3 regions of the Streptomyces sp. TLI_053 genome follow, and region 3 is predicted to be linked to each of the others. Evidence: predicted binding sites of a transcription regulator. Region 3 holds the regulator's gene; each other region holds the start of a gene.
The links. Region 3 encodes HrcA, which represses chaperone genes, less so after heat shock. Its sites were predicted from a motif close to TTNGCACTCNGNNNNNCNGAGTGCNAA; they were not measured.
Positions count from the first base shown of each region.

Region 1 (7,323 bases), 600 kb from region 3:
TGGGCCGCGTACGACGCCGAGGGCCGCCGGACCGAGGGCCCTTCGGTGGACCGTCCGGGTGAGCTGACCCCGCCCGCGCGGTCGGTCGGCGCCGGTGCGCTGCTCTACCCGGACACCTTCCCGGGCGCCCACGGCCCCGAGCACGTCCCGGCGGGCGCGCTCGCCGCGTTCGCCGCGGCCGAGCTGGCCGCCGGCCGGGCCCTGCTGCCCAACGCCCCGCTCTACCTGCGCCGTCCGGACGCCCAGGTGCCGGCCGGCTACAAGGCGGTGCTCCCGGCGTGACCGGCCCGAGCACCGCCGGCCCGGGCACCGCCGGCCCGGGCACCACGGGCTCCGGTGCCGCCGGTCCGGCCGACCGGGCCCCCGCCGCCCGGCTGCGCCCGATGCGCTGGTGGCACATAGCCCCGGTGCTGGCGCTGGAGCTGGAGCTGTTCCCGGAGGACGCCTGGTCCGCCGGCATGTTCTGGTCCGAGCTGGCCGAGGCCCACCCCGGCGGCACCCGGCACTACACCGTCGCCGTCACCCCGGACGGCGCGGTCGTCGGTTACGCCGGACTGATGGCGGTGGGCGGCGACGGCGACGTGCAGACGATCGCCGTCGACGGACGCCACCAGGGCACCGGACTGGGCGCGGCGCTGCTCACCGACCTGGTCCGGGAGGCCGCCCGGCGCGGCTGCGCGGACCTGCTGCTGGAGGTGCGGGTGGACAACACCCGCGCGCAGCGGCTCTACGAGCGCTTCGGGTTCGAGCCGGTCGGCATCCGGCGCGGCTACTACCAGCCGGCCGGCATCGACGCGCTGGTGATGCGGCTCGACCTCGCGGCCGCCGCCGACCGGGTCGCCCCGGCCGACCACGTCGCCCCCGCCGACCGCACCACGTCCGCCGCCCCGGCCGCGGCCCCCGAAGACCTCGACGAACCCGCGGACCGTCCGCGACCGGATGTGAAGAAGGACACCCCCCATGGCTGACGAACCGCTCGTCCTCGGCATCGAGACCTCCTGCGACGAGACCGGCGTCGGCATCGTGCGCGGCACCACCCTGCTGGCCGACGCGGTGGCCTCCAGCGTCAACGACCACGCCCGCTTCGGCGGCGTCGTCCCCGAGATCGCCAGCCGCGCGCACCTGGAGGCGATGGTCCCGACCATCCAGCGCGCCCTGGACACCGCGGGCGTCAGGGCGAGCGACCTGGACGGCATCGCCGTCACCGCCGGACCGGGCCTGGCCGGCGCGCTGCTGGTCGGCGTGAGCGCCGCCAAGGCCTACGCGTGGGCCCTCGACAAGCCGCTGTACGGCGTCAACCACCTCGCCTCGCACATCTGCGTGGACCAGCTGGAGCACGGCCGGCTGCCCTCCCCGACGATGGCCCTGCTGGTCTCCGGCGGGCACTCCTCGCTGCTGCTGAGCGAGGACATCACCACCGACGTCCGCCCGCTCGGCGCGACCATCGACGACGCCGCCGGCGAGGCCTTCGACAAGGTGGCCCGGGTGCTCGGCCTGGGCTTCCCCGGCGGCCCGGTGGTGGACCGCAGGGCCCGCGAGGGCGACCCGAAGGCGATCGCCTTCCCGCGCGGCCTGACCGGCCCCAAGGACCCGGAGTACGACTTCTCCTTCTCCGGGCTGAAGACCGCCGTCGCCCGCTGGGTGGAGGCGAAGCGCCGGGCCGGCGAGGAGGTGCCGGTGGCGGACGTCGCGGCGTCCTTCCAGGAGGCGGTCACCGACGTGCTCACCCGCAAGGCCGTCAAGGCCTGCAAGGACAACGGCGTCGACCACCTGATGATCGGCGGCGGCGTCGCGGCCAACTCCCGGCTGCGCGAGATGGCCCAGCAGCGCTGCGACCGCGCCGGCATCCGGCTGCGGGTGCCGCGTCCGGGCCTGTGCACCGACAACGGCGCGATGGTCGCCGCGCTCGGCAGCGAGATGGTCTGGCGGGACCGCGCGCCGTCCTCGCTCGACCTGTCGGCGGACTCCTCGCTGCCGGTCACCGAGGTCCACGTGCCGCACACCGACTTCCACGGACAGGCCTACCAGGCCCTGACCGGGCAGCAGCGGTGAGCGCCACCACCGCCGCGATGTGGGAGGCCAGGGCCGCCGACGGCCGGGCCGCCGAGCTCTCCGACTGGGTCCGGGGGACGGCGCTGCCCGCGCTGCGGGGCTCGGCCGGGCTGCTCCGGACCGAGCTGCTCACCGCTTCCGGGGACCGGGTGCTGCTGATCACCTGGTGGTCCGGCGCGCCGGTCCCGGTGCCGGAGCCGCCCGCCGCCCTGCTGGGCCGTCCGGTGCACCGCTGGTCCTTCACCAGCGAGCATGTGGAGTAGCCGCTCGTAGCCGTTCGCACGTCCGGGCGGGAACCGAACGCCGGGCCGTTACCGTGCTAGCGATCGAGGTCGCTGAACGGGAGCGGGGAGCACGGCGCGGTGAACAGGCACGTACGGAGCAGGACGACGGTGTACGCGGCGGGGGCGCTCGCCCTGCTGGCCGCGGCCACCGGGTGCACGAGCGACGCCGGCAGCGGCGCGGCCTCGGCCGCGCTGGTCCCGGCGAGCGGTTCCCCGGCGGGCGGTGCCGCGGCGGTCCCGTCCCGGTCCGCGGGCCCGTCGCCGACCGCCTCCCCGACCGCCTCCCCGACCGGGGGCGGCCCCGCCGCCGGGGACGCCGCGGCCTGGGCGAAGTGGCACCTCGCGCCGCTGCCGCCGGCGCCGCCCGCACCCGCCGACAAGCCGGTGAAGCTCGCCCGGACCGGGCCGGTCCCGGTGTTCAGCGAGGTGAAGACCTCCGACAAGGTCGTCTTCGTCACCATCGACGACGGTGCCGAGAAGGACCCGAAGTTCGTCGAGATGCTGACCGACCTCAAGGTGCCGGTGTCGATGTTCCTGACCCGCGACATCGTCAAGGACGACTACGGCTACTTCAAGCGCCTCCAGGCCCTCGGCAACCACGTCCACAACCACACCGTGGACCACGCCCAGCTGAGCAAGGTGCCGCCGGAGAAGCAGAAGTCCGAGATCTGCGACGCCCAGGCTGCGCTCACCCAGCAGTACGGCACCCCGCCGCTGCTGTTCCGCCCGCCGTACGGGGACGGCGCCAACACGCCCGCGCTCAACACCGCGGTGCAGCAGTGCGGGCCGAGGGCGGTCGTGCTGTGGCGCGAGTCGATGCAGATCCACGACATGCAGTACCAGGCCGCGGACAATAAGCTGCGGGCCGGCGACATCGTGCTCGCCCACTTCCGGGGCCCGAAGGACCTCAAGGGCGAGACGATGACGCAGATGTTCGGCGAGCTGCTGGCCCGGATCCAGGAGCAGGGCTTCGCGGTGGCCCGGCTGGAGGACTACATCGAGGCGCCGGCCGCCTGAACGGCCGCGGCCGGTCCGGTGACGGGGTGGCCGAGCATCATCAGCGGGCCGTTGTCGGTGCGGCTGAGGACCACCGTGACGGAGTTCGGACCGCTGGGACGCAGCTGGCGGCGCAGTTCCTCCGGGGTGATCGCCATTCCGCGCTTCTTGATCACCACCGTGCCGACCTTGCGCTCGCGCAGCAGCGCCTTGAGCTTCTTGATGTGGAACGGCAGGACGTCGGTCAGCTCGAAGGCGTGCGCGTACGGGGTGTCGACCAGCTCGTCGGAGGTCAGGTAGGCGATCTTCGGATCGATCAGCCGCCCGTTCACCAGCCCGGCCACCTCGGCGACCAGATGGGCGCGGATCACGGCGCCGTCCGGCTCGTACAGGTAGCGGCCGACCGGTCCGGCCGGGGGGTCGGGCAGATCTCCGCCGGTGAGGCCGGCCCGCTGCGGCAGCAGGGTGGCGCGGTGCGGGTGCCCGGCCCGGGTGCCGAACCAGAGCACCGCCTCCTTGACGTCGCCGTGGTCCGAGACCCACTCGGCCTCGGCGTCCTCCGGGACGGCCTCGTGCGGGATGCCGGGCGCCACCTTGAGCGCGCCGACGGGGGCCCGGCGGCCGGCCTCGATCGCCCAGGAGAGCGGCGGGGCGTACGCCTCGGGGTCGAAGACCCGGCCGCGCGCGGTGCGCCGGGCGGGGTCGGTGAAGACCGCGTCGTAGCCGGTGACGTCGACCCCGGCGACGTCCGCGCAGCGCACCTCGACCAGGTCGGCCAGGCCCAGGGCGGCGGCGTTGGCGGCGAGGGCGGCGCAGGCGGCCGGGTCCCGGTCGACGGCGAGCACCTCGATGCCGGCCCGGGCCAGGGCCAGCACGTCGCCGCCGATGCCGCAGCAGAGGTCGGCCAGCCGCTTCACCCCCAGCCCGGCGAACCGTGCGGCCCGCCACTCGGCGACCTCGCGCCGGGTGGACTGCTCGACGCCGTTGGGCGTGAAGTACATGAGATCGGCGTCGGCGCCGAACTTGGCCCGGGCCCGCTGCCGCAGCCTGGCCTGCCCGAAGGCGGCCGACACCAGCTCGGCGGGGTGCTCCTTGCGCAGCCGGGTGGCGAGTGCCAGCTCCTCCTCGGGCGCGAACTCGCGCAGTTCGGCGAGCAGGGCCTGGCCCCGCTCGGTCAGCAGGGCCCGCAGGTCGTCGTTCTCCACCCGCCCATTCTCCCCGGTCACGGGCGGGCCCGGGCCGCGGGCCCGCGGGCGGGAGCGCGCGGTCGACGGGTGCGTCCGGCGGGACCGGTCCGCGTGGCGTTGGCACTCTGGTTGACTGAGTGCTAACGGCGGCCTATGGTCATCACTAGCACTCACCACCGGGGGAGTGCTAACGCGACAATGCGTGTCTGACCCCCGCGACGGCAGATCCGTGAGTTCGCCCCTACCCGTTAGAAAACCCCGTAATCTCCGAAGGGGAGCTCGGACGTGACCACCAGCAGCAAGGTTGCCATCAAGCCGCTCGAGGACCGCATTGTGGTCCAGCCGCTCGACGCCGAGACCACCACGGCCTCCGGCCTGGTTATCCCGGACACCGCCAAGGAGAAGCCCCAGGAGGGCGTCGTCCTGGCTGTCGGCCCGGGCCGCTTCGAGGACGGCCAGCGTCTGCCGCTCGACGTCGCCGTGGGTGACATCGTCCTGTACTCGAAGTACGGCGGCACCGAGGTGAAGTACCAGGGCGAGGAGTACCTGGTGCTCTCCGCGCGCGACGTTCTCGCCATCATCGAGAAGTAAAAAGCGTTCAGCCACGCCCCGGATCCGTGTCCCTAGTGACAGGGGCCGGGGCGTGGCTGTTGGTTCACGTAGTCGAGCGGCCCGCGACGGCCGCACCCCGAAGGAACAGGAAACATGGCGAAGATCCTGCAGTTCGACGAGGACGCCCGCCGCTCGCTCGAGCGCGGTGTCAACAAGCTGGCCGACACCGTCAAGGTGACCATCGGCCCCAAGGGCCGCAACGTCGTCATCGACAAGAAGTTCGGCGCCCCGACCATCACCAACGACGGTGTCACCATCGCCCGTGAGGTCGAGCTCGACGACCCGTACGAGAACCTTGGCGCGCAGCTCGTCAAGGAGGTCGCCACCAAGACCAACGACGTCGCGGGCGACGGCACCACCACCGCCACCGTGCTGGCCCAGGCCCTGGTCAACGAGGGTCTGCGCAACGTCGCCGCGGGCGCCGGCCCGGCCGCCCTGAAGAAGGGCATCGACAAGGCCGTCGCCGCCGTCTCCGAGCACCTGCTGTCGGTCGCCCGCGAGATCGAGGGCAAGGACGACGTCGCCGCCGTCGCGAGCCTCTCCGCCCAGGACACCCAGGTCGGCGAGCTGATCGCCGAGGCGATCGACAAGGTCGGCAAGGACGGTGTCATCACCGTCGAGGAGTCGAACACCTTCGGCGTGGAGCTGGACTTCACCGAGGGCATGCAGTTCGACAAGGGCTACCTGTCGCCGTACTTCGTCACCGACGCGGAGCGGCAGGAGGCGGTCCTCGAGGACCCGTACATCCTGATCAACCAGGGCAAGATCTCCTCCATCCAGGAGCTGCTGCCGCTGCTGGAGAAGATCCTGCAGGGCGGCACCTCCCGCCCGCTGCTGATCATCGCCGAGGACGTCGACGGCGAGGCGCTGTCCACCCTCGTGGTGAACAAGATCCGCGGCACCTTCAACGCGGTGGCCGTCAAGGCCCCGGGCTTCGGCGACCGCCGCAAGGCGATCCTCGGCGACCTGGCCGTCCTCACCGGCGGCACCGTGATCTCCGAGGAGGTCGGCCTCAAGCTCGACCAGGCCGGTCTGGACGTGCTGGGCTCCGCCCGCCGCGTGACCGTCACCAAGGACGAGACGATCGTCGTCGACGGCGCCGGTGACTCCGAGGCCGTGACCGGCCGCGTCGCCCAGATCAAGGGCGAGATCGCCAACACCGACTCGGACTGGGACCGCGAGAAGCTGCAGGAGCGCCTGGCCAAGCTGGCCGGCGGCGTCTGCGTCATCCGCGTCGGTGCCGCCACCGAGGTGGAGCTGAAGGAGCGCAAGCACCGTCTCGAGGACGCCATCTCGGCGACCCGTGCCGCGGTCGAGGAGGGCATCGTCGCCGGTGGTGGCGCCTCCCTGGTGCACGCCGCCAAGGTGCTGGACGGCGGCCTGGGCCTGTCCGGCGACGAGGCCACCGGTGTCGCGGTCGTCCGCAAGGCGCTGCACGAGCCGCTGCGCTGGATCGCCCAGAACGCCGGCCTGGAGGGTTACGTCATCACCTCCAAGGTCTCCGAGCTGGAGCTGGGCCAGGGCTACAACGCGGCCACCGGCGAGTACGGCGACCTGGTGAAGGCCGGCGTCATCGACCCGGTCAAGGTCACCCGCTCCGCCCTGGAGAACGCCGCCTCGATCGCCTCCCTGCTTCTCACCACCGAGACCCTCGTGGTGGAGAAGAAGGAGGAGGAGGCCGACGCCGGTCACTCGCACGGCGGCCACGGCCACTCGCACTGAGGCCCGAAGCACTGACCGGAGGCCCGGTCCGCGCCCCGCTGGGGGTGGCGGGCCGGGCCTCCGGCGTTCCGGCGCGGACCGTGCCCGGGGCGGCCGCGACGGGGTGTTCCATCCTTCAACTATCAGTTGAATTTTGCTTGTTGCAAAGAATGTCTTATATCTTGGGGGCATGATCGAGGCCCGCCACCTGCGCGTCCTGCGTGCCGTCGCCCGCACCGGCTCCTTCTCCGCCGCCGCTCGTGAGCTGGGCTGCACCCAGCCCGCGATCAGTCAGCAGATGAAGGCGCTGGAGAAGTCCGTGGACACCCCGCTGGTGGTCCGTTCGGGCCGCGGGATGCAGCTCAGCGAGGCCGGCCGGGTGCTGCTCAAGCATGCCACCGGAATCCTCGCCGGGCTCTCCGCCGCGGAGGAGGAGGTCGCCGCGATCGCCGGACTGCGGGCCGGCCGGGTCCGGCTGGTGTCCTTCCCGA
Region 1 is NZ_LT629775.1:5,693,085-5,700,407, forward strand. It holds gene tsaB (tRNA (adenosine(37)-N6)-threonylcarbamoyltransferase complex dimerization subunit type 1 TsaB) at 1-282, shown strand, start outside; partial or broken gene rimI (ribosomal protein S18-alanine N-acetyltransferase) at 384-818, shown strand; gene tsaD (tRNA (adenosine(37)-N6)-threonylcarbamoyltransferase complex transferase subunit TsaD) at 961-2,052, shown strand; gene BLU95_RS23445 (hypothetical protein) at 2,049-2,315, shown strand; gene BLU95_RS23450 (polysaccharide deacetylase family protein) at 2,415-3,353, shown strand; gene BLU95_RS23455 (class I SAM-dependent methyltransferase) at 3,329-4,537, opposite strand; gene groES (co-chaperone GroES) at 4,805-5,110, shown strand; gene groL (chaperonin GroEL) at 5,225-6,853, shown strand; gene BLU95_RS23470 (LysR family transcriptional regulator) at 7,023-7,323, shown strand, end outside.
Region 1: the regulator HrcA is predicted to act here: its motif matches at 4,637-4,663, upstream of groES (co-chaperone GroES).

Region 2 (7,323 bases), 940 kb from region 3:
GCCCGGGTGTTCGGCTACACCACGCTCTCCTGCTCGTCGACCGGCAACCTGGCCGGCGCGGTCGGCGCGGCGGCGGCCCGGGCGGGCTTCCGGTCCTGCGTGTTCATCCCGCACGACCTGGAGCAGGGCAAGGTCGTGATGGCCGGGGTGTACGGCGGCGAGCTGGTCGGCATCGAGGGCAACTACGACGACGTGAACCGCTTCTGCTCGGAGCTGATCGGCGACCCGGCCGGCGAGGGCTGGGGCTTCGTCAACGTCAATCTGCGGCCGTACTACGGCGAGGGCTCCAAGACGCTGGCCTTCGAGATCTGCGAGCAGCTCGGCTGGCGGCTGCCGGAGCAGATCGTGATCCCGATCGCCTCGGGCTCCCAGCTCACCAAGATCGACAAGGGGCTGCAGGAGCTGATCAGGCTGGGCCTGGTCGAGGACCGGCCGTACCGGATCTTCGGCGCCCAGGCGGCGGGCTGCTCGCCGGTCTCGGCGGCCTTCAAGGCCGGTCACGACGTGATCCGGCCGGTCAAGCCGGACACCATCGCCAAGTCGCTGGCGATCGGCAACCCGGCCGACGGCCCGTACGTGCTGGACATCGCCCGGCGCACCGGCGGCGCGGTGGAGGACGTCACCGACGAGGAGGTCGTGGCGGCGATCCGGCTGCTGGCGCGGACCGAGGGCATCTTCGCGGAGACCGCGGGCGGCGTGACCGTCGGCGTGCTGAAGAAGCTGGTCGAGACCGGGCAGCTGGACCCGTCGAAGGAGACCGTCGCGATCAACACCGGTGACGGGCTCAAGACCCTCGACGCGGTCGCCGAGTCCGGCATGACCGCCGTCATCCGGCCGACCCTGGACGCCTTCCGGGGCGCCGGCCTCGCTTCCGACTGACCCCTCCGCCCACCCAGCGCCCGTAGTAGCTAGGAGACCCCCATGAGCGCCAACGTCCGCATCCCGACCATCCTGCGCACCTACACCGGCGGCGTCAGCGAGGTGCCCGCCGAGGGCGCCACGCTGGCCGAGGTGATCGCCGACCTGGAGCGCAACCACGCCGGGATCGCCGCGCGGATCCTCGACGACACCGGCAAGCTGCGCCGTTTCGTCAATGTCTACGTGAACGACGACGACGTGCGGTTCGCCGAGGGCCTGGAAACGGGGATCAAGGACGGCGCGAACATTTCGATCATCCCGGCGGTCGCCGGCGGGTGATCCGCGGGCGGTCCGTTCCCCCCGGGGCGGGCGCGTCGCCGACGGCCGTCCGCGGCACGGAATTCCGTGCCGCGGACGGCCGTGCGCATTTTGGCGGGAATATCTTCGGTCCCGGGCGGAGTAAAGTGTCGCTGGACCGGGAACAGGGCGCGCCCGTCACCCTGGTCCGGGAACGAATCCACCGCACCGCCACCACCGCCGGCCCGCGTCCGGCGGGAGCCGGGACGGGCCCGGGACCTGGATACATGTCAGGCCGGTGTCAGAATTCTGGCGGGGATTTCTGGTAATACGTCCGCTATGTCCGGCGGAGAATGCAGGGCTTTATCCCGATTGCGCCCGTCCTGTCCCACGGCGCCGCGGGTGAATTCCCCGCCATTGACCCTGTTGCAGAGGGCGTCGATCCGGATACATTCAGCCGCGGTCGACGCAATCGCCCGTTCGCCGGATGCCGTTCGGCGTCATCGGGAGGATTGTGGCGTGCGCGGCTGCGCCCAGGGGGGGTTCCCCGGGCCGGCCTCCAACCAGACCCGGGCCCGCAGACCTGCGGGCGCGTGAAGGGCCAGCACAGCACTAGGGGAGTTCGGAATGGCTCAGGGCACCGTCAAGTGGTTCAACGCGGAGAAGGGTTACGGCTTCATCGCGGTCGACGGTGGTGCGGACGTCTTCGTCCACTACAGCGCGATCCAGATGGACGGCTACCGCACCCTTGAGGAGGGCCAGCGGGTCGAGTTCGAGATCTCTCAGGGGCAGAAGGGTCCGCAGGCGGACATGGTCCGCGCGGCGGTCTGACCTTTCCGACACCCGGGAGCTCTGCTCGGCCCATCGGCTGGCGCACCTCTTGATTCTCACGGCGGGCCCGTGCGACCTCGGTCGTACGGGCCCGCCGTCATGTCCGCCGTCATGTCGGCCGTCGCGGCCGTCGTGATGTCCGCCGTCGGGCCCGGGGCCGGGCTCCCGGGGGCCGGCCGCGGGGCGCGGCGTTCCGGTCGGATCCGGCCCGGTCGGAGGCGGTCGGGGACGGCTCCGGGCGGGTGCGCGGCGCGGGTGGCGCGGCTCGCGGATTGCCCGATTGGGCTTGCACTCACCCACCCGGAGTGCTAATCATTGGCGTTAGCACTCACAGCTTGAGAGTGACAGCGGACCGGGTCGGTGAGGCCCCAGGGAGCGGTAGGGGAATGGACCCCCGCACACCAGGGCCGTCCGTCGCGGGCACCCCTTGGTCCGAGCAGTCGACCGTGTCCCGGAGGACCACTTCTGATGGCCAAGATCATCGCCTTTGATGAGGAAGCTCGCCGCGGCCTTGAGCGTGGCATGAACCAGCTTGCCGACGCAGTGAAGGTCACGCTCGGCCCCAAGGGCCGCAACGTCGTTCTGGAGAAGAAGTGGGGCGCCCCCACGATCACCAACGACGGTGTCTCCATCGCCAAGGAGATCGAGCTCGAGGACCCGTACGAGAAGATCGGCGCGGAGCTCGTCAAGGAGGTCGCCAAGAAGACCGACGACGTCGCGGGTGACGGCACCACCACCGCCACCGTGCTGGCCCAGGCGCTCGTCCGCGAGGGTCTGCGCAACGTCGCCGCCGGCGCCAACCCGATGGCCCTGAAGCGTGGCATCGAGAAGGCCGTCACCGCCGTCTCCGACCAGCTCCTGGCCCAGGCCAAGGACGTGGAGACCAAGGAGCAGATCGCCTCCACCGCCTCCATCTCGGCCGCCGACACCCAGATCGGCGAGCTCATCGCCGAGGCCATGGACAAGGTCGGCAAGGAAGGCGTCATCACCGTCGAGGAGAGCAACACCTTCGGTCTCGAGCTCGAGCTCACCGAGGGCATGCGCTTCGACAAGGGCTACATCTCGGCCTACTTCGCCACCGACCTGGAGCGTATGGAGACCTCGTTCGAGGACCCCTACATCCTGATCGCCAACTCCAAGATCGGCTCGGTCAAGGACCTGCTGCCGCTGCTGGAGAAGGTCATGCAGAGCGGCAAGCCGCTCGTCATCATCGCCGAGGACGTCGAGGGCGAGGCCCTGTCGACCCTGGTCGTGAACAAGATCCGCGGCACCTTCAAGTCCGTCGCCGTCAAGGCCCCGGGCTTCGGCGACCGCCGCAAGGCCATGCTCCAGGACATCGCCATCCTCACCGGCGGCACCGTGATCTCCGAGGAGGTCGGCCTGAAGCTGGAGAACGCCGGCGTCGACCTGCTGGGCAGCGCCCGCAAGGTGGTCATCACCAAGGACGAGACCACCATCGTCGACGGTGGCGGCGACAGCGAGCAGGTCGCGGGCCGGGTGAACCAGATCCGCGCCGAGATCGAGAACAGCGACTCGGACTACGACCGCGAGAAGCTCCAGGAGCGCCTCGCCAAGCTGGCCGGCGGCGTGGCCGTCATCAAGGCCGGCGCGGCCACCGAGGTGGAGCTCAAGGAGCGCAAGCACCGCATCGAGGACGCCGTCCGCAACGCGAAGGCCGCCGTCGAGGAGGGCATCGTCGCCGGTGGTGGCGTCGCGCTGCTGCAGGCCTCGGTCGCCTTCGACAAGCTGGAGCTGGACGGCGACGAGGCCACCGGTGCCAACATCGTCAAGGTCGCGCTCGAGGCCCCGATCAAGCAGATCGCGACCAACGCCGGCCTCGAGGGCGGCGTCGTGGTGGAGAAGGTGCGCAACCTCCCCGCCGGTCACGGCCTGAACGCCGCCACCAACGAGTACGTCGACCTGGTCGCCGCCGGCATCATCGACCCGGCCAAGGTCACCCGCTCCGCGCTGCAGAACGCCGCCTCCATCGCGGCGCTGTTCCTCACCACCGAGGCCGTCATCGCCGACAAGCCGGAGAAGGCCGCCGCGGCCGCCGGCGGCGGCATGCCGGGCGGTGACATGGACTTCTGATCCTGATCGCTTCGATCGGATCGGCAGGTCTTTCGTCCGCGAGGGCGGTTCCCCGACGGGGAGCCGCCCTCGCGGCGTTCCCGGGGTCGTTCCCCGGGGCGTTCCCGGGGCGCCTTCCCGGGGTCGGGGGTCGGGGGTCCCGGGTTTCCGGGCGTTCTTGGGAGACTGGACGGATGGCTACGACAGACGACATCGAGACGGCGCTGCACACCGCGCGGGCGCTGATCCTGGCCGACCTGACCGCGCGGGACGCCGCCGACCCCGCCGTGGTGTCCCTGGTCGAGCAGGCCGTGACGCACCGGCGCTGGTGGCTGGAGCAGTGGCCGGACGGCGTCGAGTACGTCCTGGGCCTGGTCGCCCAGGACGTCCAGGACGCGCTGCTGGAGAGCCACGGCCGCTGGCCGCTGTGCGCGGACTGCGCGGCCGACGGCGACCCGCACGCGCTGGGCGTGGAACCCGAGCTGGGGCCGGAGCCGCACTGGGTGTGCGGCAAGCGCGGCGCCGTCGTGGCGGCGGTGGGCGAGCTGTAGGGCGCGTCCCGGCTGCCGGCCGGGCCTCAGCCGCCGGTCCTTCCTCCTCCGGGCCGCCGTCGCACCTCCGGGTGCGGCGGCGGCTTTTTCGTGCCGACGGGAACCACTGGACTGCATATGCAGTCCAACGACATATATAGTCCGTCCGAGTCCTTCTTTCGGCAATGAGTGGGGGAGACCCATGTCCCAGCCAGATCCGGCCCGTCCGGTCCTCGAACTGCGCGCCGTCACCCGGACGCACGGGCACGGCGAGGCCGAGGTGCATGCCCTGCGCGGCGTCGACCTGGCCGTGCGCCCCGGCGAGTTCGTCGCCGTCATGGGGCCCTCCGGCTCCGGCAAGTCGACCCTGCTGACCCTGGCCGGCGGCCTCGACCGGCCCAGCGGCGGGCAGGTGCTGGTCGAGGGCGTCGAGCTCGGCGGACTGAACCGGACCCGGCTGGCCGCCGTGCGCCGCCGCTCGGTCGGCTACGTCTTCCAGGACTACAACCTCGTCCCGGCGCTGACCGCGGCCGAGAACGTCGCGCTGCCGCGCGAACTCGACGGGGTGTCCGCCCGGACCGCCCGCCGGGAGGCCCTGACCGCCCTGCGCGAGATGGGCATCCCCGAGCTGGCCGACCGCTTCCCCGAGCAGCTCTCCGGCGGCCAGCAGCAGCGCGTCGCGATCGCCCGGGCCTTGGTCGGCGACCGCCGGCTGGTCCTGGCCGACGAGCCCACCGGCGCGCTCGACTCCGCGACCGGCGAGGCCGTGCTCGCCGTGCTGCGGGCCCGCTGCGACGCCGGCGCCGCCGCCATGATGGTCACCCACGACCCCCGCCACGCCGTCTGGGCCGACCGCGTGGTCGTCCTGAACGACGGGGCCGTCGTCGACGGGGGCGTCGGGCAGGCCGCGCACCCGCTGCTCGCCGGCGGGAACGGGGGACGGCGATGAAGCTCTCCGCCCTGCGCGTCGCGCTGCGCATCGCCCGCCGCGACGCCCTCAGGTCCAAGGGCCGCAGCGCCCTGGTGATCGCCATGGTCGCGCTGCCGGTGCTCGGTGTCACCGGCGCCGACATCGTCCACCGGAGCGGTTCGCTCACCCCCGCCGAGCGGGTCGAGCGGCTGATGGGCGGGGCGGACGCCCTGGTCACCGCCCACCGCCCGGGCCGCTCCGTCGAGCAGGCGCCGTTCGCCGAGGACGGCGTCCGGGTGCTGCCGGAGGCCCGGACCGACCCCGCGTCCGCTCCCGCGGCCGCCGGCGCGGCGACCTCGGCCGAACTGCTGGGCGGGCTGCTGCCGTCCGCCGCGGTGCTGGTGCCGGCCACGCCCGGGCCCGAGGTCAGCACCTCGACCCGGGAGGGGCTGTTCACCACCTCCACCGCCGAGGCCGATCCGGCCGATCGGGTCTGGTCCGGACGGCTCGACCTGGTCGAGGGCCGGGCGCCCGCCGCGCCCGACGAGGCGGCCGTCACCCGGGCCTTCCTCGACGAGGCCGGACTGCGCCTCGGCGACTCCACCACGGTCAAGGGGCTGGAGCGGACGCCGTTCCGGCTCACCGGTGTGGTCGAGCACCCGGGGGACCTCGGGAAGGTGGAACTGGTCGCCCGGCCCGGCCGGCTGATCTCCCCGCTGGCCGCGGCGGCCGCCGCCGCTCCGGACGCTCCCGGCGGACCGGTCGCCGCGGGCCGGGACGAGGGCGTCCGCGCCGAGCAGTGGCTGGTCCGGCTGCCCGTCGGCGCCGGGCTCGACTGGACCGCCGTCCAGAAGCTCAACCGGTACGGCTTCACCGTGACCTCCCGGGCGGTCGCCCTCGACCCGCCGCCGGCCTCGGCCGTCCCCTACGACGCCGACCGGTGGGTCTCCCCCGGGAGCGACAACCGGACCGTCGTCCTGGTCACCGTGATCGGCATGGCGCTTCTGGAGGTCACCCTGCTGGCCGGCCCGGCCTTCGCGGTCGGCGCCCGGCGCTCCCGGCGGCAGCTGGCCCTGGTCGGCGCCGCCGGCGGCCACCGGGGTCACATCCGCGCCATCGTGCTCGGCGGCGGACTGGTGCTCGGACTGGCCGGGGCCGCCCTCGGGGTGGCGCTCGGCACCGGCCTGGTCGCCGCGCTGCGGCCCTGGCTGGAGGGGGCGGGCGGCAGCCGCTTCGGACACTTCGCGATCGCACCGCTCGACCTGCTGGCGATCGCCGCGGTGGGCGTGCTGACCGCGCTCGCCGCCGCCGTGCTGCCCGCGGTGCAGGCGGCCCGCCGGGACGTGGTGGCCGGCCTCACCGGCCGCGACTCCGTCGCCACGCCCGGCCGCCTGCTGCCGGTCGTCGGCCTGCTGCTGGTCGGCGCCGGTGCGGCGTTGGCGTTGTACGGCGCCGGGACGTACCAGAGCGGCACCATGCCGGTGCTCGGCGGGCTCAACAAGCGGGCGCTCTCGGTGCTCGCCGGTGCGGCCACCGCCGAGGTCGGCATCCTGTTCTTCACCCCGATGCTGATCGCCCTCTTCGGCCGGCTCGCGGGCCGGCTGCCGCTCGGCCCCCGGCTGGCCCTGCGCGACTCGGCCCGCCACCGCGGCCGGACCGCGCCGGCCGTGGCCGCCGTGATGGCCGCCGTCGCCGGAGCCGTCGCCGTCGGCGTCTACAGCACCGGCACCGAGGCCCAGGAGCGCGCCTCCTACCGGCCGACGGCTCCGACGGGCGCCGTCGTGCTGGACGCCCCCGCCTCTCCGGGCAGCCCGGAGACGGTCCGGC
Region 2 is NZ_LT629775.1:5,352,404-5,359,726, forward strand. It holds gene thrC (threonine synthase) at 1-879, shown strand, start outside; gene BLU95_RS21790 (MoaD/ThiS family protein) at 922-1,197, shown strand; gene BLU95_RS21795 (cold-shock protein) at 1,783-1,986, shown strand; gene groL (chaperonin GroEL) at 2,455-4,077, shown strand; gene BLU95_RS21805 (DUF8819 family protein) at 4,251-4,607, shown strand; gene BLU95_RS21810 (ABC transporter ATP-binding protein) at 4,789-5,535, shown strand; gene BLU95_RS21815 (FtsX-like permease family protein) at 5,532-7,323, shown strand, end outside.
Region 2: the regulator HrcA is predicted to act here: its motif matches at 2,272-2,298, upstream of groL (chaperonin GroEL).

Region 3 (7,323 bases):
CTCCACCACCAGCTGCGAGGTGTGCCCGCCCCGGTTGCCCCGGATGTCGACGACCACGCCCTCCCTGGCCATCTCCGAGCGCAGGTCGCGGTGGATCTGCGCCCAGCCGGTGGTCTGCATGTCGGGGATGTGCAGATAGCCGAGCCGGCCGTCGGACAGCTCCCGGACGACGGCCCGCCGCCCGGCCACCCAGTCGTGGTAGCGCAGCGCCTCGTCGTCGGCGAGCGGGACGACCACCGGGTACCGCTGGTCGGTGCCGTCCTTGCCGGCCACCGTCAGCTCGACCGGCTGCCCGGCGGTGCCGGCCAGCAGGGGCGCCGGGCCGGTCACCGGGTCCACCGGACGGCCGTTGACCGCAAGCAGCGCGTCCCCGGGCCGGACCGCCGCGCCCGGGGCGGCCAGCGGCGAGTGCGCCCGGGGGTCGGAGGACTCCCCCGGCAGGATCCGCGCGACCCGCCACACCTCGCCGTCCCTGACCAGGTCCGCGCCGAGCAGGCCCTGCCGGCGGGCCGGCTCGGTGTGCACCCCGTGCGCCACCACGTACGCGTGGGAGGTGCCCAGCTCGCCGTGCACCTCCCAGAGCAGGTCCACCAGGTCGTCGTGCGAGCCGAGCCGCTCCACCAGCGGCCGGTAGCGGGCCAGCACCCCGGCCCAGTCCACCCCGCCGAGGTCGGGACGCCAGAAGTTGTCCCGCATCAGCCGGCCGTTCTCGTCGTACATCTGCCGCCACTCGGCCGCCGGGTCGACCGTCACTCGCAGCCGGTCCAGGTCGACGTCGATCTCGTCGTCCTCGCCGGACGCCTTGTGGTCGGCGGGCACGATCCGCAGCTCGCCCTCGTCCAGCACGGCGAGCCGGGTGCCGTCGCCGCTCACCGCGAACGCGTCCAGGCCGTCCACCAGCTGCTCCGCCCGGCGCTTGCGGAAGTCGAACCGCTCCAGGGTCGGCCGCGGGCGCTCGTCCTCCAGCGAGGCGGCCTCGTCGCCCAGCTCGCCGACCAGCGGCAGCCTGGTCCACAGCACGCCGTCCTTGGCCGCCCGCAGGACGCCGAAGCGGCCGCCCTCCACCGGGAACGGCACGATCCGGTCGGCGATGCCGTCCAGGTCGACCCGGGTCGCCGGCGGCACGTCGGCCGCGCCCTCGTCGCCGTCCGCCCGGCGGCCCTTCGGCTCGTCCTCCTCCCCGCCGGCCGTCCGGCCCGCCCGGCGCGGCCCGAACGGCGACGGCGTGTCGGCGGCCAGCGTGATCAGGTACGGGCGGCAGCCGTTGGGGAACGACAGGTCGAAGACGTGCGAGTCGTACACCGGGTCGAAGCTGCGCACCGACAGGAACGCCAGGTGCCGGCCGTCCGCGGTGAACGCCGGGGAGGTGTCGACGAACCGCTCCGGGGTCGCCTCGGAGACCGTCCGGGTGGCCAGGTTGGCCAGCACGATCCGGCGCAGCGACCACGCCCCGAGGGTCGGCTGCGACCAGGCCAGCCAGGCCGAGTCCGGGCTGAACGCCAGCCCGGAGACCTCGCCGTCGGTGCTGTGCGCCAGCTCGTGCACGGCGCCGTCGGCCAGGCCGACCAGCAGGACCCGGCCGTCGTGCGCGCCGACCGCGAGCTGCTTGCCGTCCGGGGAGACCAGCAGCGAGCGGACCCGGCCCAGCTGCCCGGCGGCGAGCCGGCGGCGCTCGGCGCCGAGCACCGCGGGGGCGTACTCGATCGCGTCCTCGCCCTCGGCGTCGGTCACCCAGACCACGCCCTGGGCGGCGTCCTCACCGGCCGGTCCCGGCACCACCCGGGCCAGCCGGCCGCGGACGCCCGGCGTCTCGTCCAGCACCCGGGCCGGTCCCTCCCGGTGGGTCAGCCAGTGCACGGAGCCGCGCACCACCACGGCCCCGGCCCGCCCGGTGCGGTCCGGGGCGGCACCCTCCAGCCAGTGCGCGGCGGACACCGGGCGGGGGCGGCGGCCGGTGCGCGGGCCGGCCGGGCGGACGTCCAGGCGGCGCGGCTCGGCGCCGTCGAGGTCCTCCAGCAGCCACAGGTCGCCGGCGCTGTGCCAGACCACCCGGCTCCCGTCGGTGGTGGCGGTGCGGGCGTAGAAGCCCTCCGGGGAGATGCCGTGCCGGCGCAGGTCGGAGCCGTCCGGGAGGCTGGAGTACAGCGCGCCGACACCCTCGTGGTCGGAGAGGAAGGCGATCCGCCCGCCCACCCACAGCGGCGACTCGATGTGCCCGGCCAGGTCCTCGTGGACGCGCTCGAAGCGGTCGGTGCCGATCCACAGCCGGCCGGTCCGGCCGCCCCGGTAGCGCTTCCACCAGGCCGGCTCGGTGGCGTAGGCGGAGACCAGCAGCACCCGGTCGCCGCCGGGCTCGAAGGCCAGCCCGCCGACCGGGCCGTACGGCAGCCGGGCCGCCTCGCCGCCGTCCAGCGGCACCGCCCGCGCCCAGGTGCGGCGCAGCGAGGCCTGCCCGGTGGCGGTGGTGGCGATCGGCCGGCCGTCGGCGGTCCAGCCGCGCAGCTGGGTCTGCGCGTCGCCCCAGTGGGTCAGTCGCCGGGACGGCCCGCCGTCCACCGGGGCCACGTGCACCTCCGGGGCGCCGTCCCGGGCGGAGGTGAAGGCGACGTGGCGGCCGTCCGGGGAGAACATCGGTCTGCGGACCGGACGGTGGTCGGCGGTCAGCCGCCAGGCCCGGCCGCCGTCCAGCGGGGCGAGCCACACGTCGTTCTCGGCCACGAAGGTGATCAGGTCGCCGTGCAGGTGCGGGTGGCGCAGGTAGGCGCCCTCGGGGGTGCTCTCGGGTTCGCTCACGCTCGCCACCCTAGGCAGGCGGGAGCGCGGCGCGCCCGCAGTTCGCGGTCCGCGAACCCCCACGGGGGACGCCGGTCCCGGGCCCGGCCGCCGGTGCCGGGCCCGGCGGCCCGTACGGCCCGGCGGCGGCCGTCAGGCCCAGCGGCCGGTGCGGCCCAGCAGCAGCGCGCCGGCCGCGACCCCGGCCGTGGAGGTGCGCAGCACCGAGGGGCCCAGCCGGAACGGCTTCGCGCCGTCCTCGGCGAAGGCGGCCAGCTCCTCCGGGGAGACGCCGCCCTCCGGGCCGACCACCAGCACCAGGTCCCCGGTGTCCGGCAGGACCGCCCCGGCCAGCGGCTCGGAGCCCTCCTCGTGCAGCACCGCGGCGAACGCGGCGCCGAGCAGCACCGGGGCCAGCTGCCGGGTCGTCATCACGTCGCGGACGACGGGGAAGCGCAGCCGCCGGGACTGCTTGCCGGCCTCGCGCGCGGTGGCCCGCCACTTGGCGAGCGCCTTGGCGCCGCGCTCGCCCTTCCACTGGGTGATGCAGCGCGAGGCCGCCCAGGGGATCACCACGTCCACGCCGACCTCGGTCATGGTCTCCACCGCCAGCTCGCCCCGGTCGCCCTTGGGCAGCGCCTGGACGACGACGATCCGCGGCGACGGCTCCGGCTCCCGGCGCACGGCCGTCACCGCCACGTCGATCGCGTCCTTGCCGTGCACCGCCGCGACGGTGCCGTCCGCGCCGAGGCCGAGGCCGTCCGTCAGGGTGACCGCCTCGCCCGGCTCCAGCCGCTTCACCGCGGCCGCGTGCCGGCCCTCCGGCCCGTCCAGGCGCACCGTCGCGCCCGGCGCGGCGGCGGCGATCCGCTCGGGGTCGGCGAAGAACACGGGCGCGGTCATGCGGGGAACCTCCGGGGTGGGAACGGGAACGGGAACGCGAAAGGGGTGCCGAGGAAGCCTCGGCACCCCCGCGCGGGACGGCTACCGGCCGTTGAAGGCGTCCTTCAGCCGGGAGAACAGCCCCTGCTGCCCGGGCGCGAACTGGCCGGACGGCCGCTCCTCGCCGCGCAGCACCGCCAGGCGGCGCAGCAGCTCCTCCTGCTCGGCGTCGAGCTTGGTGGGCGTCTGCACCTCGACATGCACTATCAGGTCACCGCGGCCGCCGCCGCGCAGGTGGGTGATGCCGCGGCCGTGCAGCGGGATCGACTGGCCGGACTGGGTGCCGGGCCGGATGTCGACCTCCTCGATCCCGTCCAGGGTCTGCAGCGGCACCTGGGTGCCGAGCGAGGCCGCCGTCATCGGGATGGTGACCGTGCAGTGCAGGTCGTCGCCGCGCCGCTGGAAGGTCGGGTGGCTGGTCTCGGCGATCTCGACGTAGAGGTCGCCGGCCGGGCCGCCGCCGGGGCCGACCTCGCCCTCGCCGGCCAGCTGGATCCGGGTGCCGTTGTCGACCCCGGCCGGGATCTTGACGGTCAGGGTGCGCCGGGCGCGGACCCGGCCGTCGCCGGCGCACTCCGGGCACGGGGTCGGCACGACGGTGCCGAAGCCCTGGCACTGCGGGCAGGGGCGCGAGGTCATGACCTGGCCCAGGAAGGACCGGGTGACCTGGGAGACCTCGCCCTTGCCGCGGCACATGTCGCAGGTCTGCGCGGAGGTGCCGGGCGCGGCGCCCTCGCCGCTGCAGGTGGTGCAGGTGACGGCGGTGTCGACCTGGAGTTCCTTGGTGGTGCCGAACGCGGCCTCCTCCAGGGTGATCTCCAGCCGGATCATGGCGTCCTGGCCGCGCCTGGTCCGGGAGCGCGGTCCGCGCTGGCCGGAGGCGGCGCCGAAGAAGGCGTCCATGATGTCGGAGAAGCCGAAGCCCGCCGCGCCCGCGCCGAAGCCGCCCGCGCCGCCCCCGCCGTTCGGCGAGAGCGGGTCGCCGCCGAGGTCGTAGACCTGGCGCTTCTGCGGGTCGGAGAGCACCTCGTAGGCGGCGTTGATCTCCTTGAACCGCTCCTGCGTCTTCGGGTCCGGGTTGACGTCCGGGTGCAGTTCGCGTGCCAGGCGCCGGAACGCCTTCTTGATCTCGTCCTGCCCCGCATCCCGTCGGACGCCGAGTACCGCGTAGTAGTCCGTGGCCACCAAATGCTCCGCTTGTTCCGCCTGTGTGAGTGCTTGCGACTTCGGGCGCCGTCAGCTGTCCGACGACGACCGTTCCTACGACTCGGCCAGAATCTGGCCCACGTACCGTGCCACCGCTCGCACCGCCCCCATTGTGCCCGGGTAGTCCATCCGGGTCGGACCGATCACCCCCAGTTTGGCCACGCTCTCGTCGCCCGAACCGTAACCGACCGAGACGACCGAGGTGGAATTCAGCCCTTCGTAGGCGTTCTCCCGCCCGATCCGGACCGTCATCCCGGCGTCCGCGGTCTCACCCAGGAGGCGGAGCAGGACGACCTGCTCCTCCAGTGCCTCCAGCACCGGCTGGATGGTCAGCGGGAAGTCGTGGCCGAAGCGGGTCAGGTTGGCCGTGCCGGCCAGCATGATCCGCTCCTCGCGCTGCTCGGCGAGGGTCTCGAAGAGCGTCGCCAGCACCGTGGACACGGTCGGCCGGTCGGCCGCCTCGAACTGCGCGGGCAGCTCCTCCAGCAGCCCCGGGACGTCCGGGAGCCGCTGTCCGGCGGCCCGGGCGTTGATCCGGCCCCGGAGGTCCGCCAGCACGGTCTCGCCGACCGTACCCGGGCAGTCCACCAACCGCTGCTCGACGCGGCCGGTGTTCATGATCAGCACCAGCATCACCTTGGCCGGGGCCAGCGCCACCAGCTCGATGTGCCGCACCGTGGAGCGGCTCAGCGAGGGGTACTGCACCACCGCGACCTGGCGGGTCAGCTGGGCGAGCAGCCGCACCGTGCGGGCGACCACGTCGTCGAGGTCCACCGCGCCGTCGAGGAAGTGCCGGATCGCCCGCCGCTCGGGCGCGCTCATCGGCTTGACCTCGGCCAGCTTGTCGACGAACAGCCGGTAGCCCTTGTCGGTGGGGATCCGCCCGGCGCTGGTGTGCGGCTGGTGGATGTACCCCTCCTCCTCCAGCGCCGCCATGTCGTTGCGGACGGTCGCCGGGGAGACCCCGAGGTTGTGCCGCTCGACCAGGGCCTTGGAGCCGACCGGCTCCTCGGTGCCCACGTAGTCCTGGACGATCGCGCGAAGCACCGCGAGTTTGCGGTCGTCGAGCTGGCGGACCTCACCGGCCATGGGCACGCACCTCCGTCTTCACGCGTTGTCCGTTGTGACACACCGTCGTGGCATGTGTCCGTGTTCGAGCTGTCCGGTCCGACCCCGAGGGGCCCGGCCTTGGCACTCTGAACACACGAGTGCCAGAACCGTACCTGCCAGTGTAAGGCCCGGGTCCGACGGCAGGAACGGCCCGGCCGGGGTGATCCTGCCCGCAGTCCGCGGCGCGCGGGTGATGCCGCGGGGCCCGCCCGGTGGCAGCATCGGAAGCGGACGGCGAACGGAGGAGCAGAGATGTCGAGCTCGGGCCAGCACACCCGCTTCGCCCCCGACCGCGGCCTGACCGGCCGCATGGTGGGGACGATGTTCCTGATCGGGCTGCTGTACGTGGGATTCACCGGTCTGCTGATCGTGCTGCTGCGCGGCGCCTGGCCGATCGTCGTGCTGATCTCGGGCGGCCTGTTCGTCGCCCAGTTCTGGTTCAGCGACCGCATCACCGAACGGGCGATGGGCGCCCACCGGGTCACCCCGGAGCAGTACCCGCAGCTGCACGGCGCCGTCGACCGGCTCTGCGCGCTCGCCGACATGCCCAAACCCCGGGTGGCGGTCGCCGACAACGACATGCCGAACGCCTTCGCCACCGGCCGCAACCCGCAGAACGCGGTGGTCTGCGTGACCACCGGCCTGCTGCGCCGGCTGGAACCCGAGGAGCTGGAGGGCGTGCTCGCCCACGAGCTGTCCCACGTCGCCCACCGCGACGTCGCCGTGATGACGGTGGCCGGCTTCCTGGGCGTACTGGCCGGCGCGATGACCCGGATCGCCGTGTACGGCGGCTTCATGGGCGGCGGGCGCAACAACAACGACTCCAACGCCGCGATCGCCGCCCTGGTGATCCCGCTGGTGTCGATCGCCGTCTACGCGATCAGCTTCCTGCTGACCCGGCTGCTCTCCCGCTACCGGGAGCTGGCCGCCGACCGGGCCGCCGCCCAGCTCACCGGGCGGCCCAGCGCGCTCGCCTCGGCGCTCACCAAGGTGACCGGCCAGATCGCCGCCATCCCGACCCGGGACCTGCGCCAGTCGCAGGCCTACAACGCGTTCTACTTCGCGCCGGCCCTCAGCGCCCGGGAGGCCGCCACCCAGCTGTTCTCCACCCACCCGTCGCTGGAGCAGCGACTGGCCCAGCTGGCGAAGATCTCCTCCGACCTCGGCCGCTGAGCCGCCCGTCGCCCACGCCGCTCCCATCCCTCCCCGCACCGCACCGCACCGCACCGTTCTCCGACCGGAAGGACCGCCGTGGGCATCCTGGACACGCTGTTCGGCCGCACCAAGCCCGTC
Region 3 is NZ_LT629775.1:6,294,184-6,301,506, reverse strand. It holds gene BLU95_RS26025 (S41 family peptidase) at 1-2,793, opposite strand, end outside; gene BLU95_RS26020 (16S rRNA (uracil(1498)-N(3))-methyltransferase) at 2,926-3,675, opposite strand; gene dnaJ (molecular chaperone DnaJ) at 3,757-4,899, opposite strand; gene hrcA (heat-inducible transcriptional repressor HrcA) at 4,975-6,009, opposite strand; gene htpX (zinc metalloprotease HtpX) at 6,283-7,203, shown strand; gene pspAB (PspA-associated protein PspAB) at 7,282-7,323, shown strand, end outside.